One region of the Streptosporangium sp. NPDC000509 genome, then DNA from elsewhere that is predicted to be linked to it. Evidence: riboswitches for the same ligand, from Rfam matches in the RefSeq annotation. Region 1 holds a riboswitch; each other region holds the start of a gene.
What was found. A riboswitch is a leader RNA that binds a small molecule or an ion and turns the genes downstream of it on or off. The one in region 1 is predicted to bind cyclic di-AMP.
Positions count from the first base shown of each region.

Region 2: another riboswitch for cyclic di-AMP. It lies ahead of ACFY3D_RS11300 (NlpC/P60 family protein); the one in region 1 lies ahead of ACFY3D_RS23770 (CHAP domain-containing protein).
Region 3: another riboswitch for cyclic di-AMP. It lies ahead of ACFY3D_RS13465 (C40 family peptidase); the one in region 1 lies ahead of ACFY3D_RS23770 (CHAP domain-containing protein).
Region 4: another riboswitch for cyclic di-AMP. It lies ahead of ACFY3D_RS28650 (hypothetical protein); the one in region 1 lies ahead of ACFY3D_RS23770 (CHAP domain-containing protein).

Region 1 covers NZ_JBIAYX010000013.1:36,612-41,120, reverse strand. Annotated here, with positions in the region: gene ACFY3D_RS23780 (DUF6716 putative glycosyltransferase) at 1-814, opposite strand, end outside; gene ACFY3D_RS23775 (hypothetical protein) at 906-1,946, opposite strand; cyclic di-AMP (ydaO/yuaA leader) riboswitch at 2,675-2,813, shown strand; gene ACFY3D_RS23770 (CHAP domain-containing protein) at 2,832-3,527, shown strand; gene ACFY3D_RS23765 (extracellular solute-binding protein) at 3,957-4,509, shown strand, end outside.
Region 2 covers NZ_JBIAYX010000005.1:121,152-125,660, forward strand. Annotated here, with positions in the region: gene lysX (bifunctional lysylphosphatidylglycerol synthetase/lysine--tRNA ligase LysX) at 1-551, shown strand, start outside; gene ACFY3D_RS11295 (LuxR C-terminal-related transcriptional regulator) at 1,327-1,527, shown strand; gene ACFY3D_RS11300 (NlpC/P60 family protein) at 1,607-2,656, opposite strand; cyclic di-AMP (ydaO/yuaA leader) riboswitch at 2,662-2,809, opposite strand; gene ACFY3D_RS11305 (amino-acid N-acetyltransferase) at 3,270-3,839, shown strand; gene ACFY3D_RS11310 (RDD family protein) at 4,068-4,509, shown strand, end outside.
Region 3 covers NZ_JBIAYX010000006.1:191,973-196,481, reverse strand. Annotated here, with positions in the region: gene ACFY3D_RS13475 (branched-chain amino acid aminotransferase) at 1-203, opposite strand, end outside; gene ACFY3D_RS13470 (3-isopropylmalate dehydrogenase) at 377-1,423, opposite strand; cyclic di-AMP (ydaO/yuaA leader) riboswitch at 1,579-1,796, shown strand; gene ACFY3D_RS13465 (C40 family peptidase) at 1,784-2,392, shown strand; gene serA (phosphoglycerate dehydrogenase) at 2,999-4,509, opposite strand, start outside.
Region 4 covers NZ_JBIAYX010000016.1:262,936-267,444, forward strand. Annotated here, with positions in the region: gene ACFY3D_RS28640 (AfsR/SARP family transcriptional regulator) at 1-306, shown strand, start outside; gene ACFY3D_RS28645 (nuclear transport factor 2 family protein) at 516-944, shown strand; gene ACFY3D_RS28650 (hypothetical protein) at 979-1,953, opposite strand; cyclic di-AMP (ydaO/yuaA leader) riboswitch at 1,957-2,093, opposite strand; gene galT (galactose-1-phosphate uridylyltransferase) at 2,166-3,245, opposite strand; gene ACFY3D_RS28660 (DeoR/GlpR family DNA-binding transcription regulator) at 3,242-4,042, opposite strand; gene ACFY3D_RS28665 (metal-dependent phosphohydrolase) at 4,127-4,509, opposite strand, start outside.

The DNA.
Region 1 (4,509 bases):
GCGCGGCGGTCGAGCTGACGGTGACGAAGCCCACCGCGTGGGCCAGGTGCTCGTGCATGGGCCCCACCGCGAAGCGCACGGCCTCGGCGCGCACCCGGCCCTCCTCGGCGAGCGACTGCCACAGGCGCTGGTAGTGGTAGCGCTCGTTGTGGGTCTGACGCTCGGTGTCCAGGGCCCGAAGCTTGACGACGACGTCCAGGTCGGGCCGCTTTGCGGCCAGCTCGGCCAGGGCGAGCAGGACGCGTTCGCGCTCCTCCCTGCGTTTGGGCACCTTGGCCTGGGTGGCGAACACCACCCGGTCGCGCGGCCCGGTGGCGGCGATCTCCGCGTCACCGCGCAGGAACGGCAACCTGGCCAGCCCGATCTGGCCGCCCCCGCCCAGTCTGGCGCCGATCTCGGAGAACTCCTCGACCTCCCGGCCGCTGTGCAGCACGAACAGGTCGCATCCGCTGCGGAACAGCCACGCCTTCTCGGTGGCGGGGACGGAGATGCCCGGCAGCCCCGAGACGAACACCGGCCGGGGCCGCAGCCCGGTCAGCACGTCTGCGGTCAGCACGTCCACCACCGGTCCCGTACAGGCGACGAGCACCACGTCGGGTCTGAATCGTTCGGCGGCCCGGCGCAGCGCGCGGGCCGACAGCACCGGCGGGTCTGCCGCCGAGCCCGCCACGGCGGCGTGGATCTGCGCCGGCGAAGGGGTGATGGGGGTGCGGACGACCGCCAGTTCCGACTCACAGCCTGCGGGCAGGTCCCGCAGCAGACAGGCCGCCCACTTCAGGTAGGAGTCGGAGTCGGCCACGGCCAGGACCTTCAAAGAAAACCTCCGGCGGGGAATTCCCCGGTTTCGTGTGCGGGCACGGTGTGCGTGGCGCGAGCGGCGAGCCCGCCCGGCCTCGGCCGTCGGGTCATGACCCGGTGACTCCCGTGTCGTGATGGGCGAACCTCGACAGGTGGGAGCGCAGTGACGGCGCCGCCTCGGCCGTCCACCACTCGTCGGGAACGTCCACCGTCTCCACGGCGACCCCCCGGGCCGAGAGCAGGACCCGCAGGGAGGTGACCGCGGTGGACGGCAGGCTCAGCACCCGCTGCTCGGCGGCCAGGCCGCGCAGGGTCATCTCGGCGGGGATCCCGCCGTCGTAGACGGTGATTCCCGGCTGCTCCCCGACCCGGGCCAGGTCGCCGGGGTCCTCGCGGCGGTGCGGGAAGTAGGCCACCGGCTCGGCCGATCCGAGCCCGGCCAGCCAGCCGAAGTAGCGTTCGCGGTGGATCAGGCCGTTGCGGACCAGCGAGGTGCCGAGGACGACGGTGCGCTCGGCGGGGCGGGGCCTTCGCAGCGGCTGGGATCGCAACCAGGCGAAGTCGTGGGTGACCAGCTCGACTCCCCTGGCACGTACGGCCTTCGCCAGGTCGGAGGGCACCGGCAGCGCGGTGAAGATCGACAACCGCCCCGCGCGGGCGGCGGCGCGCAGCCTGAGCCCGGCCGCCGTGGCGAGGACGGTCCTGAGCCTTCCCGTCTTCCCCCTCGCCCTCAGCAGGGGCGTTCCCGTCCTGCCGGTGAGCAGTTCCAGGAGCCTGATGGTGGCGAGCCCGTCGTCGACGATCACGATCCGGCCGGGGGACGCGGTGAGCCAGCGGAACTGGACCTTGCCGGAGAAGGCGTCGCCCACCGCCCAGGTCTCCCCCCGGCGCGGCCGGGGCATGTCCGGGCGCGCCGGGGTGAGCTCAAGCCCTCTCGGCAGGGTGAGGCGGCCGAGTTCGCGGCCTGTCACGGCCAGCGGGCGGAGTTTCGCCCGGGGGACGAGATGGCTGCGAGCGCCGAGCAGCCCGGCATGGTGGGCCTCCACCGCGCAGAGCATCTGCAGCGGGGATTCCACCCAGGCGATGGCCGAATCCTGCTCCCGCGCGTGGTCTCGACCGTCCTCCACGCCGGGCGATGACCCGTTCACGACTGGCACAACCTAACCCGGTGGCCTTAAGGAGCAGGGAACTGCGGGTGAACAACCGACCACGCGAGATTGCAGATGATCTCTCTGGTCTTTACCTCTCCGCCGCCACCGTCCGAGATCGGATACGACCGGATGTCCGTCGGGCGGGCCGGCGTCGGCGGGGCCACGACGATTCATCGTCGCGGGCCGGGCGGGGAGGCGCCGGCCGTGGACCCCGATCATCTGGAGGCCGCGAGAACCTCCTCGGACATGGTCGTGAGCCGCCGGGTCCCGTGCGCGCTCTCCGGCACTTCCATGGGAGAACTCCTACCATCCGCATACTTTTTACCATCGAATACTTGTTCTAAAAAATGGTGATTATACGATCTTCGACGGAGGGTCTCCCCTCGCGCGATAGCACACCCTGGCCGACGCCTCGCGGACGGGTCGGGAAAACCCGGATCGCCGTGAAAGTGGGGGATCCCGGACGTCCCTCCACCCCCGGAGGGAGGTGCGCCCGGCGCCGGAGGGACGTGATCGACTCCTCTCTCCCTCGCCAGGCGGCACCCCGCCGTACCCCCTCATTTGGGACGTATTACCAAGTCAGAGCAATGTGTCCCACTTGTAATCGTCTGCCGGGTTGTCGTACGTTCGTCCTGTTCATGGCAATTGTCTAGGTCTATACAGATCTGTGCATTGCCGTCACATTGCCCGACCGCGCTCCACCCGGCGGAACCTTCCGCCGTCGGTGAGCACGGCCGCCGAATCCGCGAAGTCTGCGGAACCGGGGAACCACGTTCCTGGGGTGAATCAACGCACTCATGCGTCGTAGGGCACTTCCCAGCCCGAACCCGTCAGCTAACCCGGTAGGCGGTATGGAAGCGAAGCAAGGAGTCGAACCCCCGCATGACCAAGCATCGCCTCACCTCCACCCCCCGCGCCGTCTGCGCCGTCCTGGGCGCCTGCGCCGTCCTCGCGACGGGCACCACCGGCGCGGCTCTGGCCGACAGCCACGGCGTCGTGAACGCACCGCCCGCCGACACCCGCGCGCAGGACGCCGGGGCCGCGAAGACCTCCCTGCAGGTCATCGCCGAGAGCCTTCCCAAGGTCTCCGCCGCACAGATCCTGGACATCGCCTCCAAGCAGATCGGTGTCCGCGAGAACGCCCAGGGCGGTGGAACCAAGTTCCAGTCCTGGTACGTTTCGAGCCCTCGCGCCAAGGAGACCATGGCCCGCGACGGCGGCAAGAGCGTGTACGAGTACGCCAACGCCCCCTGGTGCGCGATGTTCGTCTCCTGGGTCGGCGAGACGGCCGGCATCCGCCCCACGATGGGCTGGGACGCCTACACCGTCACCCACGCCAAGTGGTTCAAGAACAACGGACACTGGGGCACCGTCCCCACTCCCGGCGCCGTCGTCTACTTCGACTGGGCCGGCGGCAAGAGCATCGAGGGCATCGACCACGTCGGCTTCGTGAAGAAGGACAACGGGAACGGCACGATCACCACGATCGAGGGCAACACCGGCAACGGCGTCGTCGAGGAGCGCGTCAGGCCCGTCTCCCAGGTCGTCGGTTACGGCTACCCGGTCTACTCGGACTGACCTCCGGCCACCCCGGCCCCCGCCGGTGAACGCGGACCGGTCATCACACTCCCAGGGGCACCGCTCGTTCGAGCGGTGCCCCTGACGATATTCCATATTCCACCCCGCCCGCCCCTCCCTCTCCCCTCCGCGAGCCCCGCACGGCCACGAAATGCCCCAACTGGTATGCCCGTGAGGTGGGAGCGCTCCCAATCACCCTTGTGGGAGGTATGTCAACCTTTCACACCAAAAGTCCCACCTAAAGCGGCTGGATGTAACGGTTGAGTTTCGGCATATTGACGTCCTGGTTGCCCATCGTCCACTCTTCGTGGGAGCGCTCCCAAAAGCACATTGAGGAACGATCTCGTCGCGACGACCGCGTTTGTCGGGGACCGGTTCGCGATGTCGCCTCCCAATGAAGTTCGGGCGACCACCTGAGAGGGGTCCGGAATGTTGAACAACAAGCGACACGGCAAGCTCGCCGCCGTCGCGGTCATGGCGGCCACCGCCCTGGCCATCACGTCATGCAGCTCCAGCGAGCCGGCGGCACCCGCCGCGGAGGGCGGTTCCTCCGCCCCGGCCGAGCCGGTAACCATCACCGTGCACACCTTCGGTGGCGGTGAGAACTTCGGCTACGACAAGGCCGTGGAGACGTGGAACGCGGCGAACCCGAACATCCAGGTCAAGTACCAGAACCTGACCGACCGTTTCGAGGACGTCTACCTCCCGCAGCTGCTCCAGCGCCTGCAGGCGGGCAGCGGCGCGGCCGACATCATCGCCCTGGACGAGGGCGCGATGGGTCTCATGAAGGCCCGCCCGCAGTTCTTCACCGACCTCGCCGAGTACGGGCTGGACAGCCGTAAGGCCGACTTCCCCGCAGCGAAGTGGGACAACGGCATCAACGCCGACAACAAGCTCTTCGCCCTGGGCACCGACATCGGTGGCATGACCATGTGCTACCGCAAGGACCTGTTCGAGAAGGCGGGCCTGCCCACCGACCGCG
Region 2 (4,509 bases), on a different contig from region 1:
TGGCGAAGTGGCCGCGGATCACCCTGTACGGATCGGTCTCCGAGGCGCTGGGCGAGGAGGTCACCACCGAGACGCCCCTGGAGCACGTCCGCAAGCTCGCGGACGCGCGGGAGATCCACTGGGACGCCAAGTGGGGTCAGGGCAAGCTGGTCCAGGAGATCTTCGAGGCCCTCGTCGAGCACACGCTCATCCAGCCCACGTTCGTCATGGACTATCCGCTGGAGACCTCCCCGCTGGCACGCAACCACCGGGACAACCCCCTCCTCACCGAGAAGTGGGACCTGATCGGCTTCGGTACCGAGCTGGGCACCGGTTACTCGGAGCTGAACGACCCGATCGAGCAGCGCCGCCGCCTGACCGAGCAGTCCCTGCTCGCCGCGGGCGGCGACGCGGAGGCCATGCAGCTTGACGAGGATTTCCTCACGGCCCTGGAATATGCGATGCCGCCCACCGGTGGCATGGGGCTCGGGATCGACCGTCTCATCATGGCCTTCACCGGCAAGAACATTCGCGAGACCATCCTGTTCCCGCTGGTGAAGCCGACCGCCTGAGCACGGCGAAGGGCGGCACGCAGGGATTTCGCGATGGCGTCGGCCCCGGGCACCGCCCGGGGCCGGCGCCGTTTTCATGTGGTGGCGTGGTGAGACCGCCGTGAGTGCCGCGGGGCCGTCGACGAAACGGACGAAACGAACGAAACGAGAGTGGAGGGCTGGAAACGGTCGTCGCGCCCATGGTCCCCCATAATGCCGGACGCCTTTCCGTGCGGATCAGAAATCCATTTCCAGCACGTCCAATATCGCTTTCGCGTCCCATCGTCACCGCGTGATACTTCACGAATGCCGCGAAGCTGCTTCCTCGACCCCTATATTTCTGTCTTTTTCGCGGCGTGCCGTCAAGGTGGCGGATGGTGATGGCCGCCGAAGACTATCGGGAAGAGATCGGTTTTTACCGAGAAATGCGGGCAGTCCGGATCTCCGGAGGACCCGCTCCGGCGCGCCCGGCGGGGCGAGGGCTCCCGCGAAACCTTGTTCTGCCAGGACTTCGATCACCGCAGCCAGGGGTGCCTGCCGGCTCGTGCTCGGGATGGGTCATGACATAGCCGCAAAGGCACTGACATATCATGAGTACTTCATGTAGCGCCTACTATGTCAATACTGGACGCGCGCTATGAAGAGCGGAACTTGACGACCTTTGAACAAGGCGTTTACCGTTCCTGGCGGACGGTATTCATTTCCGGCGTCTCGCACCCGGTTTCCAGAGTGGGGGGAGTGACTCTTGATGGCATATCCAGAAGTGGATTCACGCCATGGCGACAGCCCCCTGGGCATGAGCGATATCGGTCTCAGCGATGACGACCTCGTGCTGCTGGCTGAGCTCGCCAAGGGTGTCACGGTCGATCGGGTGGGGCGTCGCCTCGACATCAGCGGGCGGACCGTCAGGCGCAGGCTGAGAGGCATCTGCGACCGCATCGGTGTCGCCACGGCGATCGAGGCCGTCGCCTGGGCCGCACGCCGTCGCCTGATCTGACACGGCACCGCACGCGTGCCCGGCAGGTCGGGCCGGGCACGCGTGCGGGCAGGACAGGGTGGGGCGGGGTGGGGCACGCTCAGGCGGCGATGCGGACGCCTCCGACGAAGGGCCGGTTGTCGATCGTGGTGATGTGGACGACGTCACCCGTCCGGGGCGCGTGGACCATCAGGCCCGCGCCGATGTAGATCCCGACATGGTGCAGGTCGCTGTAGAAGAAGACCAGGTCTCCGGGGCGTAGCTCTTTCCTGGAGACGTGGGTGCCGGCGGTCCACTGGTCGCCGGTGTAGTGCGGCAGGCTGATGCCGACCTTCTGGTAGGCCCACATGACCAGCCCGGAGCAGTCGAAGGAGTTGGGACCCTCGGCGCCCCAGACGTACGGCTTGAGCTGCTGGGTGAGCGCCCAGCGGGTCGCCTCCGCGGCCTTGCCGCTGCCCACGATGGGCACGTTGGTCTTCACCCGGGCGCCCCTGTTGCCGACGGCCCTGGCACGCACCTCGCTGAACAGGTCGCTCTCGACCCGCGCGACCAGACGCTCGATCTTGGTCCGATTGCCGTCGATCTCCACCAGGAGCTTCTTGACCTCCGCCGTCCTCGCCTTGGCGCCGGCCTTCGCCCGCTCGGCGGTCTCGATCGCCCGGGCGACCTGGGCGACCTCCTCGCTCTGCTGCTGCTGGAGCGCGTAGTTGGTGGTGGCCTGATCGAGGAAGGTGTCGGGGTCCGTCGCCTGTGTGAAGGCGAGTCCGGAGTTCAGGCCGCCCGACATGTAGGTGCTCTGCGCCAGGAGGGTGGCCTTGGTGCGACGGGAGGCCAGCTCCGACTCGCTCGACGCGAGGATCTTCTCGGCGCTCTCCGCGGCCCGCTGGGCCTGCCTGAGCTTGACCCGCTCGCCGTTGTACCGCTCGGCGAGGACGCCGATCTCCTCGTGCAGTTTCTCGGCCTGCTTGGCCAGCTGCTGGAGGCTGGGTTCGGGGTCGGCGGTGGCCGCGACCGTCGGTGTGCCGAGAGTGAGGGTGGCGAATGCCAGGCCGATCACCGCCATGCGGCGGCGCAGCCCGCGCGGCGCGCGTTCTCGACGGCGGGCGTCGTCGCCCGCGTTCTTTCCTCCGCGGTCGCGCTCGCGCTTCACCAACGGGCTCCTCTCCTCGGCCGCCTACCGGGTTAGCTGACGGGTTCGGGCCGGAGGCAGCCCTACCGAGTGCGCCGTTGGCACTCGGATTCACCCCCAAGGACGTGGTGGGTCCCCGGTTCCCCGTGGTGAGGGATTCGGCGGGTCAGGCTTTTACGTCTCTGACATCGAGCACGGAGATTAGTGCACCCGTGGTTCCTGCTCAACCAGAACTGCGAATTCAGTGGAGGTTCCGCAACTGAAGTGTCACGGAAAGATCACATGTCAATATGATCAACATGGCCATTACGCTGCCTTTACCTCCCCGGCGGGGGTGTGGGGAAGGTCTTCCCAGGTCCGGGACCGTACCAAAGGTGAGTTGTGGCACACGTGAGATGCCGCGCGCCCAGTGTGGTAAAGCGATTACCGGCGGTCATGTGAGGGGGGTGTGCCGCGAGTTAAGGAGGAGCCGTAATTGAAGACCGGTGAGGACGTACGCTGAACGGTCATGGAGCAGCTTGCTGAGCATTCTCCCGTGCCGGTCGTGCGCACCCCGGGCGGCGGGGAGCGACGCGCGGGACCCGAGGGGGCGGAGCCTGACCCGCCCCTGCCCGAGGCGGCCGAGGTCGCGGAGATCGTCAAGGCCACAGGGGCCCCAGGGGTCGCCGAGGTCTCGGTCCGTCGTGCCCGGACCCCGGACGTCCGCGCGATCAGGCGGCTCGTCGACACCTACGGCGGCGTCGGCCCCCGCCTGCTGGAGAAGGCCACCGTCACCCTGTACGAGGACGTTCAGGAGTTCTGGGTCGCCACCGACAAGGAGGGGGCGGTCATCGGCTGCGGGGCTCTCCACGTCCTCTGGGAGGATCTGGCCGAGATCCGCACCGTGGCCGTCGATCCGACCCGTCGCGGGATGGGAATCGGCCACCGGATCGTCTCCGCCCTCATTCGCACGGCCGCGGAGCTGGGCCTGCGCCGGGTCTTCTGTCTCACCTTCGAGGTCGACTTCTTCGCCAGGCACGGTTTCCGCGAGATCCAGGGCACGCCCGTCGCCCCCGCGGTCTACGCGGAGCTTCTCGCCTCCTACGACGAGGGCGTGGCGGAGTTTCTCGATCTGGAGCACGTCAAGCCCAACACCTTGGGAAACACCCGGATGTTGCTCCACCTGACACGTGAGCCCGACTGTGATGACTTTGGAGCTGACTGATCGGAAAGGTGACTGTCGATACCTATGTCGATACCTTGTGCAGCAGCAAGCATGTGCGTCTGACATTTGCCACATGCGCAGTCTAAGTGAGGTGACGCGGTGAGCACCGGACAGCCGCCGTATCCACAGGATGATCCCGACCGCGATCGCACACCGTCGGGACACCCGGATTACGGACAGCACAACGCGGGTCGAGCCGCTGGCGAACTCGATCCCGACGTAACGGTTATGGGATATCGGTCGGAGGCCTCACAGCCGAACACCGGCCCAGGACAGAGCCAGCCCGGCTACGGTCAGGGTTACGGGCAGCAGGGCTACGGCCAGCAGCCCGGTTACGGTCAGCAGGGTTACGGCCAGCAGTCCGACTACGGGCAGCAGTCCCAGCAGCAGGGCTACGGCCAGCAGGGCGGGACGGGGTCGTACGGGCAGCAGCAGCAGCCCGGCTACGGCCAGCAGTCCCAGCAGCAGGGTTACGGCCAGCAGCCCGGCTACGGCCAGCAGGGCGGGACCGGCGGGTACGGCCAGCAGGGCGGGACGGGGTCGTACGGGCAGCAGCAGCCCGGCTACGGCCAGCAGGCGTCCCACGAGCAGTCGGGCTACGGCCAGCAGTCCCAGCCCGGTTACGGCCAGCAGGGTTACGGCCAGCAGTCGGGCTACGGCCAGCAGGGGG
Region 3 (4,509 bases), on a different contig from region 1:
GTCGCGGGGTCGAGGCTGAGCGGGCCGTACGGCATGAGCCTGGCGTCGTGCCAGCCCTCCCCCTCGGTGTAGTCGATCGAGATCATGTGGTCGGTGAAGACCTGACCGAACCCGGGGCTCGCCATTACCTGCTCGCGCTCTGCCGCGGTGCGAGCGTGGTCGGAGAGCTGCACGTCGAAGCTGAGCTTCTGAGCGGTGGTCATCGCACGGATCCTTCTCTTGAGGTCTGGCTTACCCTTGGGTCCATTCTGCGTCGGACCGGGTAACGGGAAACTACTCCATCCATGCCGAAAACCGGCAGTGCTGGAGAAACAAAAACGCGCCTGGCGGCTCAGGTGAGCCGCCAGGCGCGTCGGGGTCGAGGGAGGCGGCTTCCTCAGCCGGCTACTCGGGCGGTGATGTCGTCGCCGATCTCGCGGGTGGTCCGGCCGGCCCGGCCGGCCGTCCGCTCGACCAGGTCGTCGGCGACGGCCTGCTCGACCCTGGTGGCCTCGGCGGTCATGCCGAGGTGGTCGAGGAGCATGGCGACCGACAGGATCGTGGCGGTCGGGTCGGCCTTGCCCTGGCCCGCGATGTCGGGGGCGCTGCCGTGAACCGGCTCGAACATGCTCGGCGCGGTGCGGTCGGGGTTGACGTTGCCGCTCGCCGCCAGGCCGATGCCGCCGGCGATCGCCGCGCCGATGTCGGTGAGGATGTCACCGAAGAGGTTGTCGGTGACGATCACGTCGAAGCGCTCCGGCTGGCTGACGAAGAACATCGAGGCCGCGTCGACGTGGCAGTAGTCGGTCTGGACCTCGGGATATTCCAGGCCGACGCGGTCGAAGGTGCGGGCCCAGAGGTCGCCGGCGTAGGTGAGCACGTTGGTCTTGTGGACCAGCGTCAGCTTTTTGCGGGGGCGGCCGAGCGCCTTGTCGAAGGCGTAACGCACGACGCGCTCGACGCCGTAGGCGGTGTTCAGCGACTCCTGGGTGGCGATCTCGTGCGGCGTGCCCCTGCGCATGACGCCACCCGCTCCGGCGTACGGACCCTCGGTGCCCTCGCGGATGACGATCATGTCGATGTCCTCGGGGCGGGATCCGCCCAGCGGCGTCTCGACGCCGGGGAAGAGCTTGACCGGGCGCAGGTTCACGTAGTGGTCGAGCTGGAAGCGGAGCTTGAGCAGCAGGTCGCGCTCCAGGATGCCCGGGGGCACGCTGGGGTCGCCGACCGCGCCGAGCAGGATCGCGTCGTATCCGCGCAGTTCGTCGAGGACCGGGTCCGGCAGGGTCTCGCCGGTTTCGTGGTAGCGCTTGGCGCCGAGGTCGTAGGTGGTGGTCTCCACCTTAGTGCCGACCGCTTCGAGGACCTTCAGCCCTTCGGCGACGACCTCGACTCCGATTCCGTCCCCGGGGATGACCGCCAGGCGAATGTTACGCGAATCCATGCAGGCACCTTACCGGTCCGTCTCGGCGATTGAACACCGGTCTCATTCTGCGGACGTGTTCGCACGACAGACCCTCTGATCGTTTTGTCCTTTTTTGCTGTGTATTGACCGTTTCGAGAGGTTTCGTTATGGTCCTCCCATTCACATCACTGCCTAATCCGTACGGGCCATCCCCTTACCGGGCCCGCACGGAGCCGGGGAACCACTCTTTACGGGATCTACCGCACCCCGGGAACACCGCTCCTCCCCCGGAGCGCGTTCCCGGTCGTCATCAGGCGGATCCCTTGGGGCGAATCAGCGCGTTCTCGCGCCGTAGGGCGGCCTCCACGCCCGAGCCCGACAGCTCACCCGGCCGGCCTTATGGAAGGAATCATCCTGTCCGGCACAGTTCTCCCCCGTGTCCTGTCCATCTCCGCCTCCCTGATCCTCGCCGGCGCCGCGGTGTGCGCGACCTCGACCGCCGCCCTGGCCGCCTCCCCGCCCCCCGCCCCCGGGCCCGCGGCGCTCAAAACCCCCACACTGAAGGAAACGCTGAAGGCGATGGACGTCAGGCCCGCCTGGCAGAAGGCCGTGCAGTGGGCCATGTCCAAGCGCGGAACGCCCTACGTCTGGGGCGGCACCGGCAACGGCGGCTTCGACTGCTCCGGCCTGATGCTCCGCGCCTACGGCGCCGCCGGGATCAAACTCCCCCGCGTCACCTACGACCAGTACGCCGCCTTCTCCAAGAAGATCGCCTGGAAGGATCTCAGACCCGGTGACCTGGTCTTCTTCAGCGGTCTCGGCCACGTCGGCATGATCACAAAGCCCGGCTACATGGTTCACGCCCCGCAGAGCGGCGACGTCGTCAAGGAGGAGAAGCTCAGCTCCTGGCGCCGCGCCGCCTTCTCCGGCGCGGTCCGCCCCGACCCGCAGGGGGTCCAGCTCGCCAAGCGGGTCGAGCTCGCGACCGAAGTCGTGCCCGGCGGATGAGACACGCCGGCGGATCGCCGCCGGGAGGCCGTGGAGGCCCCGGTGGCGGCGAGAACGGGTTCAGCGGGTGGGGGCACCACCGTTGTCCCTGCGGTCCAGAGCGGTCTGGAGCGCGTCGGTGGCCTCGTCCTCTGTCTCTTCGGGACGGTTCCAGGGATACATGTCGTACATGGCGAATCTCGTCTCGGTCGCACGCGAGCAAGGAAGGTGGTCAAGTCTCCGGTCGGGACTCCGACCAGGCCTGATGTCGAGGGTCCGGATCACGGACCGGCGACGGGGGCTTGGAGCCGGCAAGCGCCACGACACCGCGGCGAGTCGCCGGCCTGCCCCTGTCAGGCCTCGCCGCGGCAGGTAGGAATTACGAGAACCTGGCGCATTTCATTCCAGGTTACCTGCTCACGAAAACACCGTCTCGCCCGGCGTACACACTTCTCACATGCTGAGACGAGATGTGGCCGCCGCCCCGGTCATCGGGGCGGCGGCCACATCGGTGGACCACGGTCGTGTTTCCCGTACGTCCCCCGATCGGTCCTGGGTGATCGCATGTCGTCCTGGATCGGGAAGGGCCACCGACCCGCGACGACGCGGCACGCGCGGGAAACGGGGCTAGTCGGCCAGGTCGGCCGAGCGGCCGCTGTCGGCGCCGATCTCCGCGCCGATCTGGTCGATCACCTCGGCCGGGATCGCGGTGTCGACGGTGAGGGCGATCAGCGCCTTACCGCCCTTGGCGTCCCGGGCCACCTGCATCGAGGCGATGTTGATCGAGTGGTCGCCGAGGATACGGCCGACCACGCCGACGATGCCGGGACGGTCGGTGTAGGTGAAGAACGACAGGTGGTCGGTGGGCTCGATCTCCATCTGGTAGCCGTTGACCTCGACGATCTTCGTGATCTGCCTCGGCCCGGACAGGGTGCCGGAGACCGAGACCGTGCGGCCGTCGGCGAGGACGCCGCGGACCGTCACGACGTTGCGCCAGTCGGGGCTCTCGGAGCTGGTGACCAGCTCGACCGACACCCCCCGGTCCTTGGCCAGCAGCGGGGCGTTGACGTAGGTGACCGAGTCCTCGACCACGTCGGTGAAGACGCCCTTGAGCGCGGCCAGCTCCAGCACGCGGACGTCGTGGGAGGCGATCTCACCGCGCACCTCGACGTCGAGCTTGGTGGCGACCTCGCCCGCGAGGGCGGTGAACACCCGGCCGAGCTTCTCGGCGAGCGGCAGGCCCGGCTTGACGTCCTCGGCGACGGCACCGCCCTGGACGTTGACCGCGTCCGGCACGAACTCCCCGGCGAGGGCGAGCTTCACGCTGCGCGCGACCTGGGTGCCCGCCTTCTCCTGGGCCTCGTGGGTGGAGGCGCCCAGGTGCGGGGTGACGACGACCTGGTCGAGCTCGAAGAGCGGGCTGTCGGTGACCGGCTCCTTGGGGAACACGTCGATGCCGGCGCCGGCGACGCGGCCCTCCTTGATCGCGGAGTAGAGGGCGTTCTCGTCGATGATGCCGCCCCGGGCGACGTTGATGAGGCGCACGTTCGGCTTGACCGCGTGGAGCTCCCTGTCGCCGATGAGACCGATGGTCTCCTTGGACTTGGGCAGGTGCACCGTGATGAAGTCGGCCTCGCTCAGGGCCTCCTCGAGCGAGACCAGCCGGACGCCCATCTGCGCGGCGCGGGCCGGCTGCAGGTAGGGGTCGTAGGCGATCAGTTCGACGCCGAACGGCTGGAGGCGCTGCGCGACCAGCTGGCCGATCTTGCCGAGGCCGAGGATCGCGACGACCTTCTCGTCGAGCTCCACCCCGGTGTACTTCGAGCGCTTCCACTCGCCGCCCTTGAGCGCGGAGTGCGCCTGGGCGACGTTGCGGGCGGAGGCGAGGATGAGGGCGACGGTGTGCTCGGCGGCGCTGGTGATGTTGGAGGTCGGCGCGTTGACGACCATGACACCGGCCTTGGTGGCGGCCTCCACATCGACGTTGTCCAGGCCGACGCCCGCGCGGGCGACGACGCGGAGCCTGGGAGCGTTGGCGATCGCCTCGGCGTCGACCTGCGTGGCGCTGCGCACGATGAGCGCGTCCACGTCGGCGAGGGCGGGCAGGAACTGGGCGCGGTCGGCGCCGTCGGTGTGGC
Region 4 (4,509 bases), on a different contig from region 1:
GACATCGGCCTCGGGAACCACTTCGAGACCATACCCGAGCTGCGCGGCCTGATCATGCGTTTCCCGTTCCACGAACGGTTCCGCACCCTGCTGATGCTCGCCCTCTACCGGACCGGTCGCCAAGGGGAGGCGCTGGAGGTGTTCCAGGAGACCATCGTGCTGCTCGACCGGGAGCTGGGAATCCTGCCGGGTCAGGAAATGAGCACGATGCACACGCGAATTCTGCAGTCCGACCCGTTCCTGATGTCCGTCGACGCCGTACTGGAATGTCTGGGAGAGGTCGGCCTGAAGGCCGCGCATCGGTGAACCAGGGGCCGGTGCCGTTGACGAGGGGTGCGGAGGGCTGGACGCGCCGCGATCCGGCGCGGTGCGCCGACCTGGCCGTCGCGCCCCGGTTCCGCAGACCTTCGGTGTGCCTTCGGGCGACGGGACACCTACCCCGGCGATAGTTGTGCCTCGTCCCTCGCCCCGTATCGTCCCCACCAGTGATCCCGACGGTGTGAGGAAGGATCGGCATGAGCGACGACGCGGTGCGACGCGTTTTCCGGACGGTCGACTCGTTCGACCCCGACGAGTTCGTGCGGTTGCTGGCCGAGGACGCCACGTTGGTGTTCGGCAACGCCGAGCCGATGGCGGGACGCGAGGCCATCGCCGCCGGGTTGCGGGACTTCTTCTCCACCATCGGCGGCCTGCGGCACAGGATCGTGCGGAACTGGCAGGTGGACGCCGACATCATCGCCGAGACCGAGGTGACCTACCGGCGGCTCGACGGCACGGACGTCGGCGTCGTGGCCGTATCGATCTGGCGCACCCGCGACGACGGCCTGATCTCTGACTACCGCATATTCGTCGACCTCGCCCCCCTCCAGGCGGGCGGGGGCGCCGTCGAGCCCGCGTCCACGGGCGCGGCGCCCACCTTCGCCCACGGGGGCGCCCAGGGGTGAGCCGCCGCTCACGCGACCGGACGCCCCCCGGAGATCAGTACATCGAGATGTGCGGATGGTCGAAGTGGTTGGCCGTGATGCCGCCTCGGTTCGACATGAACCTCCAGCCGGAGCCGTGGTTGATGCGCTGGCGCCAGATCACGTACTTCACGCCGAGTTTGGCCTTGTTCTTGATGGCCCAGGCGGCGATCTCGTCGCCGAGCGCGAGGTTGGCGGCCGTGGGCATCGCGCCACCGGCGCTCATCATGAAGTCGCAGGCACGGCCCAGAGGATGCTCGCCGCCGTCGTTGACGGCCCGGTAGCAGCCGACCGAGTACGGCAGGTTGAAGCGCCTCATGACGGCGTCGCGCATGATCCGGGTGCGGTCGGTGATGTTGTCGGCGCCGGTGGGCAGCTGCGGCGCCCAGCTGCCGTCGGCGCGACGGCCGGAACCGGTGGGGGCGAGCCGGTCGAGCTTGTTCTTCATGTCGCGGATCAGCTTCTCGGCCTTCTCGCGCTGCGCCTGCACCTCCTTGGCCTCGTCGCCGATCTCATCGGTGAGCGTGGCGGCCGTCTCGGCCGCCCGCTTCCTGCGTTCGATGCTGTTGACGAAGCCCTCCAGGTGGGCGGCCTGCTGGGCGGTGAGCTGCTCCATCACCGCGGCGGCGCCCATGTCGCCGGAGAACATCAGCGCGGGCAGCCCTCCGCCGCTGCTCTGGTAGCGCAACTGGACGATGGAGTCGACCTCCCGCTTGGCCTCGACGTAGGTCTTCTCGGCCTTTTCCAGGTTCTGCTTGGCGACGATCTCGGCCTTCTGCGCCATCTTGAGCGACTCGCGGGTGGCCGCGTAGGTCTCGATCAGCTTGTCGACCTGCTTGCCGAGCTTGGCCAGCTCGGCGCGGAGCTTGGCCTCGGTGGGCTTGGGGTCCGCGCTTCCGGCGGTGGGGGCGCCGATGGTGAACACGACGATCGAGCTCAGGCAGAGGGCCAGAGACGCACGCCGACGGAACGTGGGGGACGGGGCCGCCACGCACTCTCCTCTCCTTACGCCTACCGGGTTAGCTGACGGGTTCGGGCTGGAGGAAGCCCTTCCACCGAAGTGGTTTCACCCCAGGTGCGGTGGTTCCCCGGCTCCCGGGCAAGGTGCCCGGGATTAGGCAAATCAGCGTTTACAGCCGATGTGGGAAGGATAGTAGTGGTAAACAGCAGGTCATGCGACCTCAAGACGAGACCAAGCGGTAATCAGTTCGTGACAACAGAGCGCAGCAGTTGTGCTGTCGCCTCGGGCGACACGTCGTTCACGAAGGCGCCCATCGCCGACTCCGACCCGGCGAGGTATTTCAGCTTGTCCGGCGCGCGGCGGATGCTGAACAGCTCCATGTGCGCGTACGACAGATCGCGGCCGGTGGAGACCGGTGCCTGGTGCCAGGCCGCGACGTACGGCATGGGCACGCCGAAGATCCCGTCGAGGCGGCGGAGCACGTCGGTGTAGAGGGGGCCGAACGCCGCGCGTTCCCCGGCGTCCAGCGCGACCAGGTCGGGGACCCTGCGGTGCGGGTAGAGGTGGACCTCCACGGGCCAGCGCGCCGCGGCGGGGACGAAGGCCGTCCAGTGCTCGTTCGAGCCCACCACCCGGATCTCGGCCGCACGCTCCGCGGCCAGGACGTCGGCGAACAGGTTGCCGCCCGTCCGCCCCCTGTGGCGCTCGGCCGCCCCGAGGGTGAGCCTGGTGCGCGGGGTCACGTAGGGGTACGCGTAGATCTGGCCGTGCGGGTGGGCCAGGGTGATGCCGATCTCCGCCCCCCGGTTCTCGAAGCAGAAGACCTGCTCCACGCCGGGTGTCGCCGACAGCTCCGCCGTACGGTCGAGCCAGGCCTCCATGACCAGTTCGACCCGCTCGGGGGAGAGTCGCGAGAACGCGGAGTCGTGCTCGGAGGTGAAGCAGACCACCTCGCACCTGCCGACCCCCGGACGGACCTCGCTCAGCCCTCCGATCGGCCGGTGGTCGCCCGGCTGGGCGGAGAACGAGGGGAACCGGTTCTCGAAGACCACCACCTCGTAGTCGGAGGAGGGGACCTCGGTGAGATTGCCCGGAGTCGAGGGACAGAGCGGGCACTCGTTGGCGGGGGGCAGGAAGGTGCGGCCCTGGCGGTGCCCGGCCACCGCGATCCACTCCTCGGTGAGCGGGTCGTAGCGCAGCTCGGAGGCGGCGGGACGGGGCGGCAGGTCGCGCCGGTCGGGTGCCGTGCGGTCGGCGTCGTCGCGCCGGTCGAAGTAGAAAAGCTCCCGGCCGTCGGCCAGGTGGGTGATCGTACGCTTCATCGGCCGGCGATCTCGCTCTCGCGCTGGGGTTCGGTGATGATCATCTCGCCCACCGAGGCGGCGAGCTCCTCGCGGGCCTTCTCGGTCATGCCGGAGTCGGTGACCACGATGTGGGCCTCGGCCAGCTCGGCGATCGTGCTGATGCCGACCGTGCCCCACTTGGTGTGGTCGGCGAGCACCACCAGGCGGTGCGCGGAGGCGACCAGTTCGCGGTTGGTCTCGGCCTCGAGCAGGTTGGGGGTGGTGAATCCGGCGCGGATGCTCATACCGTGCACGCCGAGGAAGAGGGTGTCGACGTGCAGGCCGCGGATCGCCGAGACCGCGACCGGACCGACCAGCGCGTCGGAGGGGGTGCGGACCCCGCCGGTCAGCACGACCGTCTGGTCGGCCCTGGGGGAGCGGTGGAAGACGTCGGCGATTCGGATCGAGTTGGTGATCACGGTCAGCTCGGGCACGTCGACGAGGTGGTGGGCGAGCGTCCAGGTCGTGGTGCCCGCGGAGAGCGCGACGGCCGTGGCCGGCCGGACGAGCCGGGCGGCGTGCCGGGCGATCGCCTCCTTCTCCGCCTGCTGGCGCACCGACTTGGCGGCGAAACCCGGCTCTTCGGTCGAGCCGGGCCCGGCGGCGGTGGCGCCACCGTGGACCTTCTCCACCAGGCCGCGTTCGGAGAGCACCTCGAGGTCGCGCCGGATCGTCATGTCGGACACGCCGAGCTCCCGGACGAGATCGGCGACCCTGACCCCGCCGCTGCCGCGCACCCTTTCCAGGATCGCCTGCTGTCGCTGCTGGGCGAGCATCGCCTCACTCCCCTTAATCCATCAGATTCCACCAAAATACCACGACCAGGTGGGGGAGGTTGTTGGATTGTGGTGGCCGGCCGTTCACAGTCGATCAAGCTCCGCCGCGATGTTCGCCCTCGCCGCCCCCTCCAGATCGGCGACATGGAAGATCACCGGAAGATCGAGCAGCGAGCGCAGCACCGCGGCCCTTCCCGCCCTGAACACGTCGTCGGGGACGAAGCCGTACTCCTCGCGCACGGCCGCCGCGTAGGCGGCGTAGACGTCGGGGGAGGAGCCCAGGATCGCCAGGTCCGCGTCGGACAGCACGGCCCCGTCCGCGTCGCCGGACGCGGGTGCGTGCGTGACGGTCATCCTGACCAGCCGGGCGACCGTCGCCACATCCTCCGCGGGCACCCCCAGCTCCGGCAGCGCGCGCTCGGCCAGCCTCGCGCTCCGCTCCTCGTTGTCCGCGCGCCGCGGGTCGT